DNA from 3 places in the Cronobacter sakazakii genome. Region 2 is predicted to be linked to each of the others. Evidence: predicted binding sites of a transcription regulator. Region 2 holds the regulator's gene; each other region holds the start of a gene.

Region 1 (2,265 bases), 2.2 Mb from region 2:
TTTGAAAGCGCCGTTTACAGTGTCGCCTTTATACGGCATGCGGCCCAGCCAGTCGTAGCCCATTTCGAAACCAACGTACGGGTTAACCTGGTAACCACCGAACGCGCCTGCGCCCAGCTGGCTTTCGTGAGTCGGGCCGTCGTTAGGGATAAAGCCGGTATCGTGAAACTGGGACCAACCCAGTTTGCCACCTGCGTACCAGGTGTTATCTTTCGGTGCGGCCTGCGCTACGGTAGCGAAGCCAGCCAGTGCCACTGCAATCGCGATAGCTGTCTTTTTCATTTTTTGCGCCTCGTTATCATCCAAAAAGGCCATGCGCTTTTCCTTGGGAAAAGTTCACGGTTAAATCCTTCACCGGGGTATAGCTCAATGGTTACTCTACCGATAATGTCGGTTTATTGATGAGCACCCTAGCGAGGTAAAGTCTACAACGTAGTTGAAAACTTACAAGTGTGAAGTCCGTCAGGCATATGAAAAAAAACAACTTGCGAAAGCAAAATTTAACATTTTTGAGGAAATTTTAATCGCTCGTAAAGTGCGAAAGCGGACGTGAGTGCCCGTCTGGCCGTTCATTCACCACTATCGCTTCTGATAAAGAGACATGCACAAAAAATTACCAGGAATTATCCTAAAAAAGATTAATGCACCATGCCAGAGTGAATTCTTAAGGCAGAACGTGGTCGGTCACCCGGCAGAGAGGGTTGAACAGGACGCATTAAAAAACCCATGGCGTTACCTTTCTCGGCCGCTGCAGTCAGACGGCGATGTTCATCATCCGTTAGATCGTCATGCAGCCAGGCAATTACCACGCTGTAGTTGCCGGTTTCCAGCGCACGGATCATAGAATCAAGCGTAACCTGCGGGTTCATCTGGCTGACTTGCATCACTTTGGTCAGCGGCAAACCAGCGGATTCCACCCATTCACGGCTAAGACGTTGCTGCGGAGTCAGCCAGAGCTGCCAGCGGGATTGCTGCCCGAGCTGCTGCAAGAGCGGCAGCAGGACCAGTTGCGTCATCCACGGCTGGTCTTCGTTGTACATCACTTCACTGATCAGGCCTCGGGTTTCCGCCTGAGCCAAAGCGCCCGCCGTTTCTTTTGCCAGACGACGTGAGCCATACGCGCGATTTTGATGAGAAGAGTACATAAAGGTCCAGCCTCGCTAGTTACTGTATGCATATACAGTAATGCTGGCGCGACCAAAGATCAATCGAAATTTCGGAAAGCATCTCGCAAATTTCGCATCTCGTTCCACTTAAAACAAAATTCGGATTGCTCACGGCGCACAACTTTCATATGTTCCTGTTAAGGGAAACGCTAATGGAATTTTTCATCCATTACTGTTTGATATAAAAGGAATAATCATGGATAAATCTTCGTCTGACACGCTGGTTCGGGTGCAGAATACACTTTCATCTTTGGGAAATGTTACCCATCGTTCACTGTTTGGCGGCTATAGCCTTGCCATTGATGACGCCGTGTTCGCCATGCTGGCAGGAGGAAAACTATACCTGCGCGCCAGCAATGAGAGTCGTGACTACCAGCACGCCCACAATCCGCCGATGCTGGTCTGTACCCGACGCGGCCGTCATATCAGCCTCAATTATTATCTTGTAGATGACACGCTCTGGAATTCACCCTCCTTGCTGCGCGATCACGCACGAATGGCGCTGGCCTGCGCGCAGGCGGAAAAAAACGAGCGTGCCCGCGAGCGGCGGGTCAAAGATCTGCCCAATCTCAATGTTCAGCTGGAAGTCTCATTGTGGGAAGCGGGAATACGCGATGTGGAAACGCTCTGCGCATACGGTGCGAAAGAGTGCTGGCTTAAGCTGCGCAAAGCCCGGAAAAATCTCAGTCTGCAAGTATTGTATGCGCTTCAGGGTGCCATCATCGGCACCCATGAAGCAGCGTTACCTGTGCACATTCGCGAGGAGCTGCTGGAGTGGTTTATGCAGCTTTCGGTGCAAAATCAGTCCTGAATAAGCTGACGCTGCAGTCGACTGATTTCCGGCAAAATAGAGATTAACAACCCGATTTGCTGAAGCACCAGCGGCTCTTTACTCTCCTGGCGCGGCTCTATCTGTTCAATACGCTGCGCCAGTTGCGTCAGTGAGTTTTCTACTCGCGCTTCATCGGCAGGCTGATGATGGAGCGCGTCATCCACATAACAGACGGCGTCGTCCAGCAGAGAAAGGATCTCCTGGCGCGTCAGTTTTTCGCGGTGAGCACCCAGAGCTGAAATATAACTGGTCAGCGTGTGGTTCAGG
Region 2 (2,265 bases):
AGCGGCCAAACATAACCGACACCGGCACCATCTGGACATCGAGATCCGGGTTGCTGCGGTGCAGATCGAGATAATTGTGGAACAGTTTGATCGATTCTTCTTTCGGCGTGTAGTAGGTGAACACGCGGGGGCCGCCATGGATAAACACATAGCGCGGCAATTCGGTGCCGTCGATGACCAGCGGATCCAGCGGATCGGGCAGATCGTGCTCCAGGCACTGCGCGCGTAGCGTCAGGAGATCCGCCTTCGAGTTATACGGCAACACATACATGATAGGGCGTGACGTATCGAGCCCAAGTTCGGGGCAGGGCGCCGCCGGGATGGACTTGCTTTTTACCAGCACGCTTAATGGTAAATTAAGTAATTTGTAGTAAATTCGTGGCCAACCGGACATAAACGATGTAAAGCCTCTGGTTAATAATGCAATTGCGGCGCAAGAATATCAGAAACTCCGTAGAATTTCTGTGGTGCTTCTTTATCGAAGCGCATTAGCATTGACGCCTGAATTTAAAAAAGGTTTCTTGTCATGGCCAATAACACCACGGGGTTAACCCGAATTATTAACGCTGCCGGCTATTCCTGGAAGGGATTACGCGCCGCCTGGAAAAATGAAGCGGCGTTCCGCCAGGAAGGGGTCGCCGTGATAGCGGCTATTCTTATCGCCTGCTGGCTGGATGTCGATCCGATCACGCGCGTGCTGCTGATTGGCTCCGTTACGCTGGTAATGATTGTCGAAATTCTCAACAGCGCCATCGAAGCGGTGGTAGATCGCATCGGCCCTGAATTTCATGAGCTTTCAGGCCGCGCCAAAGATATGGGCTCCGCCGCCGTTCTGCTGTCGATTATCCTCGCGCTGGTCGTGTGGGTCACGCTGCTCTGGCAGCATTTGCGATAAGTTTTCCAGAAATCGCGAAAGAAGCGCTTTTTTAACCGGTTATGGTTTTAAAATCACCTTTAGCTGTATATACTCACAGCATCACTGTATATGCACCCAGGGGGCGGAATGAAAGCATTAACTACCAGGCAACAAGAGGTGTTTGATCTCATTCGGGATCACATCAGCCAGACCGGCATGCCGCCTACGCGTGCGGAAATCGCGCAACGTCTGGGTTTCCGTTCGCCGAACGCGGCGGAAGAGCACCTTAAAGCGCTGGCGCGTAAAGGGGTGATTGAGATTGTCTCCGGCGCGTCGCGCGGTATTCGTCTGTTGCAGGAAGAAGAAAACGGGCTGCCGCTGATAGGGCGTGTGGCGGCGGGTGAACCGCTGCTGGCTCAGCAACATATCGAAGGGCATTATCAGGTTGATCCTGGCCTGTTTAAGCCAAACGCCGATTTTCTGCTGCGTGTAAGCGGGATGTCGATGAAAGATATCGGAATTATGGACGGCGATCTGCTGGCGGTTCATAAAACGCAGGATGTGCGTAACGGCCAGGTCGTCGTCGCGCGCATTGATGATGAAGTAACGGTAAAACGCCTGAAAAAACAGGGTAATACCGTTGAGCTGCTGCCGGAAAACAGCGAGTTTAAACCGATCGTTGTGGATCTGCGCGAGCATAACTTCTCTATCGAAGGTCTGGCGGTCGGCGTTATCCGCAACGGCGAATGGCTCTGAGCCCTTTTCCGGCTCACTGACGCCGCATTACCGTAACTGGCCCGCCCCGGTTACGGTAATGACCTCTCCCGTCTGCTAAAGACTGCATATTTTTTCATCTTCGCGTAACGGCATCGGAACGCCATATGCCCTTTCTCACTTCTACCGATAAAGCTCTCTGGCGCCTCGCGCTGCCAATGATTTTCTCAAATATCACCGTGCCGCTCTTAGGCCTGGTGGATACCGCCGTTATTGGTCATCTCGACAGCCCCGTCTATCTGGGCGGCGTCGCGGTGGGCGCTACCGCCACCAGTTTCCTGTTTATGCTGCTGCTCTTTTTACGCATGAGCACCACCGGGCTAACCGCGCAGGCGTTTGGCGCGCGCGATCCGGTAGCGCTGGCCCGCGCCCTGGTGCAACCTATGGCGCTGGCGCTGATTGCCGGCGTGCTGATCATCGCCCTGCGCGAGCCGCTGATACAGCTGGCGCTGCATGTTACCGGCGGCAGCGACGCGGTGCTGACGCAGGCCCGACGGTTTCTCGAAATCCGCTGGCTCAGTGCGCCCGCCTCGCTCGCTAATCTGGTGTTGCTTGGCTGGCTGTTAGGGGTGCAGTACTCCCGCGCGCCGGTGATCCTGCTGGTGGTCGGCAATCTGCTTAATATCGTGCTCGAT
Region 3 (2,265 bases), 2.1 Mb from region 2:
GAGTAATACTTTTTTTGCCAGGCTCCACTGCGTATGGCGCGTGCGCGCCAGCAACAGCAGCAGAACCACGAACGCGACAACGTTCGCTATCAGTGGAAGATTCATCCCCGTTCTCCTGATTTTTTTATAACCGGCACGGCCGAAATGGCATGCCTTTATGCCGCAAAGGGTATCAGAATCAAAACAGGGAGCCTTATATCCAAATGGAATGGTTTATATCAAAACGCAATTTCAGTTTATTTACTGTTCCATCTGGTGATGAATAAAGCGATTAAAGGTGTTTTGCAGAGAATTAATGGCGGCCGACGACCATTTCATTGCGCTGCTATCGGTCATGCTTTGCGGCATCCACACCGCCCAGACAAAGAGCGCCATGCATAACACGCGCTCAAGCTGATTGCCTTTTTGCGGGTAGAGTAACGGCAGGCGAAAGCGCCAGCGGCAGGGCCACAATAGCGGCACGCCGGCGGGCGTTATCATATCGGCGAGAATATGGCTGAGATAGCCAAGCACCAGCCCTTGCAGGGCATCGGCAGGCAGTATCCAGGTTTCCGGCACTTTCAGAAGAAACAGCGTCAGCCCGCCGAAGACCGCCAGCAGGCTGTGCGTAAACCCCCGGTGGCCGAACATCCGTGCCACGGGTTTTGATATCCACTTTAGCCGCTGCCCCAGGAACGACTTCGGGTGATCGATATCCGGCAACAGGCAGGTGAGAATGGCGGAGGGAACAATATGCCACCAGTCGCCCTGCGCCAGCACAGGGGTCAGCTCGGCATTTTTGGCAAATACCGCGCAGGCAATCGAAAAAAGCAGGTGGCCTTCCGCCGTCATGATAAAACCCTGTAACTGTCAATCTATCCAGTATAGGGTTTTTATACAGTAGAAAAAAGTGGTGACGGTGTAACACTTTGTCACCGCAGCCCGCATGACGCCTCGCGTTGCGCTCAGCGGGCGAGCCAGCCGCCGTCCACCGCCAGGGTATAACCGTTCACATAATCCGATGCCTTTGAGGCGAGAAAAATCACCGGCCCCTGTAAATCTTCCGGCGTTCCCCAGCGGCCTGCCGGAATACGCGCCAGAATTTCCTCATTGCGTTCGGCATCCTCGCGCAGCGCCTGCGTATTGTTGGTCGCCATATAGCCCGGTGCGATGCCGTTAACATTGATGCCATACGGTGCCCATTCGTTGGCGAGCAGCCGTGTCAGGCCGAGCACGCCGCTTTTCGACGCGGTGTAGGAAGGCACACGAATGCCGCCCTGAAAAGAGAGCATGGAGGCGACGTTAATGATTTTGCCGCCGCTGCCCTGAGCAATGAACTGCCTGGCAATGGCCTGAGAGAGGAAGAACAGCGCCTTCAGGTTGAGATCCATCACGTCGTCCCAGTCTTTTTCGCTGAAATCGAGCGCGTCGTCCCGCCGGATGATCCCGGCGTTGTTGACCAGAATATCGATACGCCCCAGCGCGTCGACGGCCTCGGTGACGAGCGGCTGTACCGGTGCCGTGGCTAAATCCGCGTCAATCGCGACAAAACGGCGGCCCAGCGCGTGGACTTTCGCGGCGGTCTCCCGCGCAGGACGGCGGCTGATGCCTGCGATATCGCATCCGGCGGCGGCGAGCCCAAGCGCCATGCCTTGCCCAAGCCCGGTATTGCAACCGGTTACCATCGCCACTTTTCCGGCAAGCGAGAATGTCTCCAGCATGTTCCGTTCCTCTTTGACTCATCATTGCGGCGCAGGGAAAGTCCCTTTCGCATTCAGAGCAATGATAGGAGTCGCCAGCAGAAAAAACAAAGCTAAATGAAACTGCGTTTTAAAAATATGACGGCGGGTGGTATTTTTTGGAACAAAAGCTGAAAACCGCTGCCGGGCGGCAGCGGCGATAAGGGGCTTAGCCTTTCAGATGCCAGGGCTCAAGCTCGGTCAGCGAGTTCAGACGCACGTTGGCGAGCGCCCAGCGCGCGTCGCTGCGGTTCTCTTCAGCCGGAACCACAATGGAGCGCATACGCGCCGCTTTGGTGGCGACCATGCCGTTAACGGAATCCTCAAGCGTCACGCAGCAGAGCGGATCGACGCCAAGCTTTGCCGCCGCATCCAGGTAGACCTGCGGGTGCGGTTTGCTGTAAGGCAGGTGTTCAGCGGAAGCGAGCGCGTCAAACTGCTCGCGCAGATCAAACAGCGTCAGTACGCGCTCCAGCATCCGCAGCGGCGAGGCGGAGGCGAGGCCGACCTTCAGCCCCTGCGCTTTACAGAGCGCAATCACGTCAGC

The links. The regulator LexA, encoded in region 2, represses DNA repair genes until DNA is damaged. The targets are predictions, from matches to a motif close to TNCTGTATGTACATACAGNA.
Region 1: sulA (SOS-induced cell division inhibitor SulA) is a predicted target of LexA. The motif match lies at 1,166-1,185, and genes of this name have one in related genera.
Region 3: CSK29544_RS16855 (metal-dependent hydrolase) is a predicted target of LexA. The motif match lies at 845-864, and genes of this name have one in related genera.

The regions. Positions count from the first base shown of each region.
Region 1 covers NZ_CP011047.1:3,799,156-3,801,420, reverse strand. The annotation lists gene ompA (porin OmpA) at 1-282, opposite strand, end outside; gene sulA (SOS-induced cell division inhibitor SulA) at 639-1,145, opposite strand; gene CSK29544_RS18150 (TfoX/Sxy family DNA transformation protein) at 1,363-1,977, shown strand; gene yccS (YccS family putative transporter) at 1,968-2,265, opposite strand, start outside.
Region 2 covers NZ_CP011047.1:1,454,763-1,457,027, forward strand. The annotation lists gene plsB (glycerol-3-phosphate 1-O-acyltransferase PlsB) at 1-394, opposite strand, end outside; gene CSK29544_RS06810 (diacylglycerol kinase) at 527-895, shown strand; gene lexA (transcriptional repressor LexA) at 1,004-1,612, shown strand; gene dinF (MATE family efflux transporter DinF) at 1,738-2,265, shown strand, end outside.
Region 3 covers NZ_CP011047.1:3,552,398-3,554,662, reverse strand. The annotation lists gene CSK29544_RS16860 (L-cystine transporter) at 1-105, opposite strand, end outside; gene CSK29544_RS16855 (metal-dependent hydrolase) at 241-831, opposite strand; gene kduD (2-dehydro-3-deoxy-D-gluconate 5-dehydrogenase KduD) at 945-1,700, opposite strand; gene hxpB (hexitol phosphatase HxpB) at 1,888-2,265, opposite strand, start outside.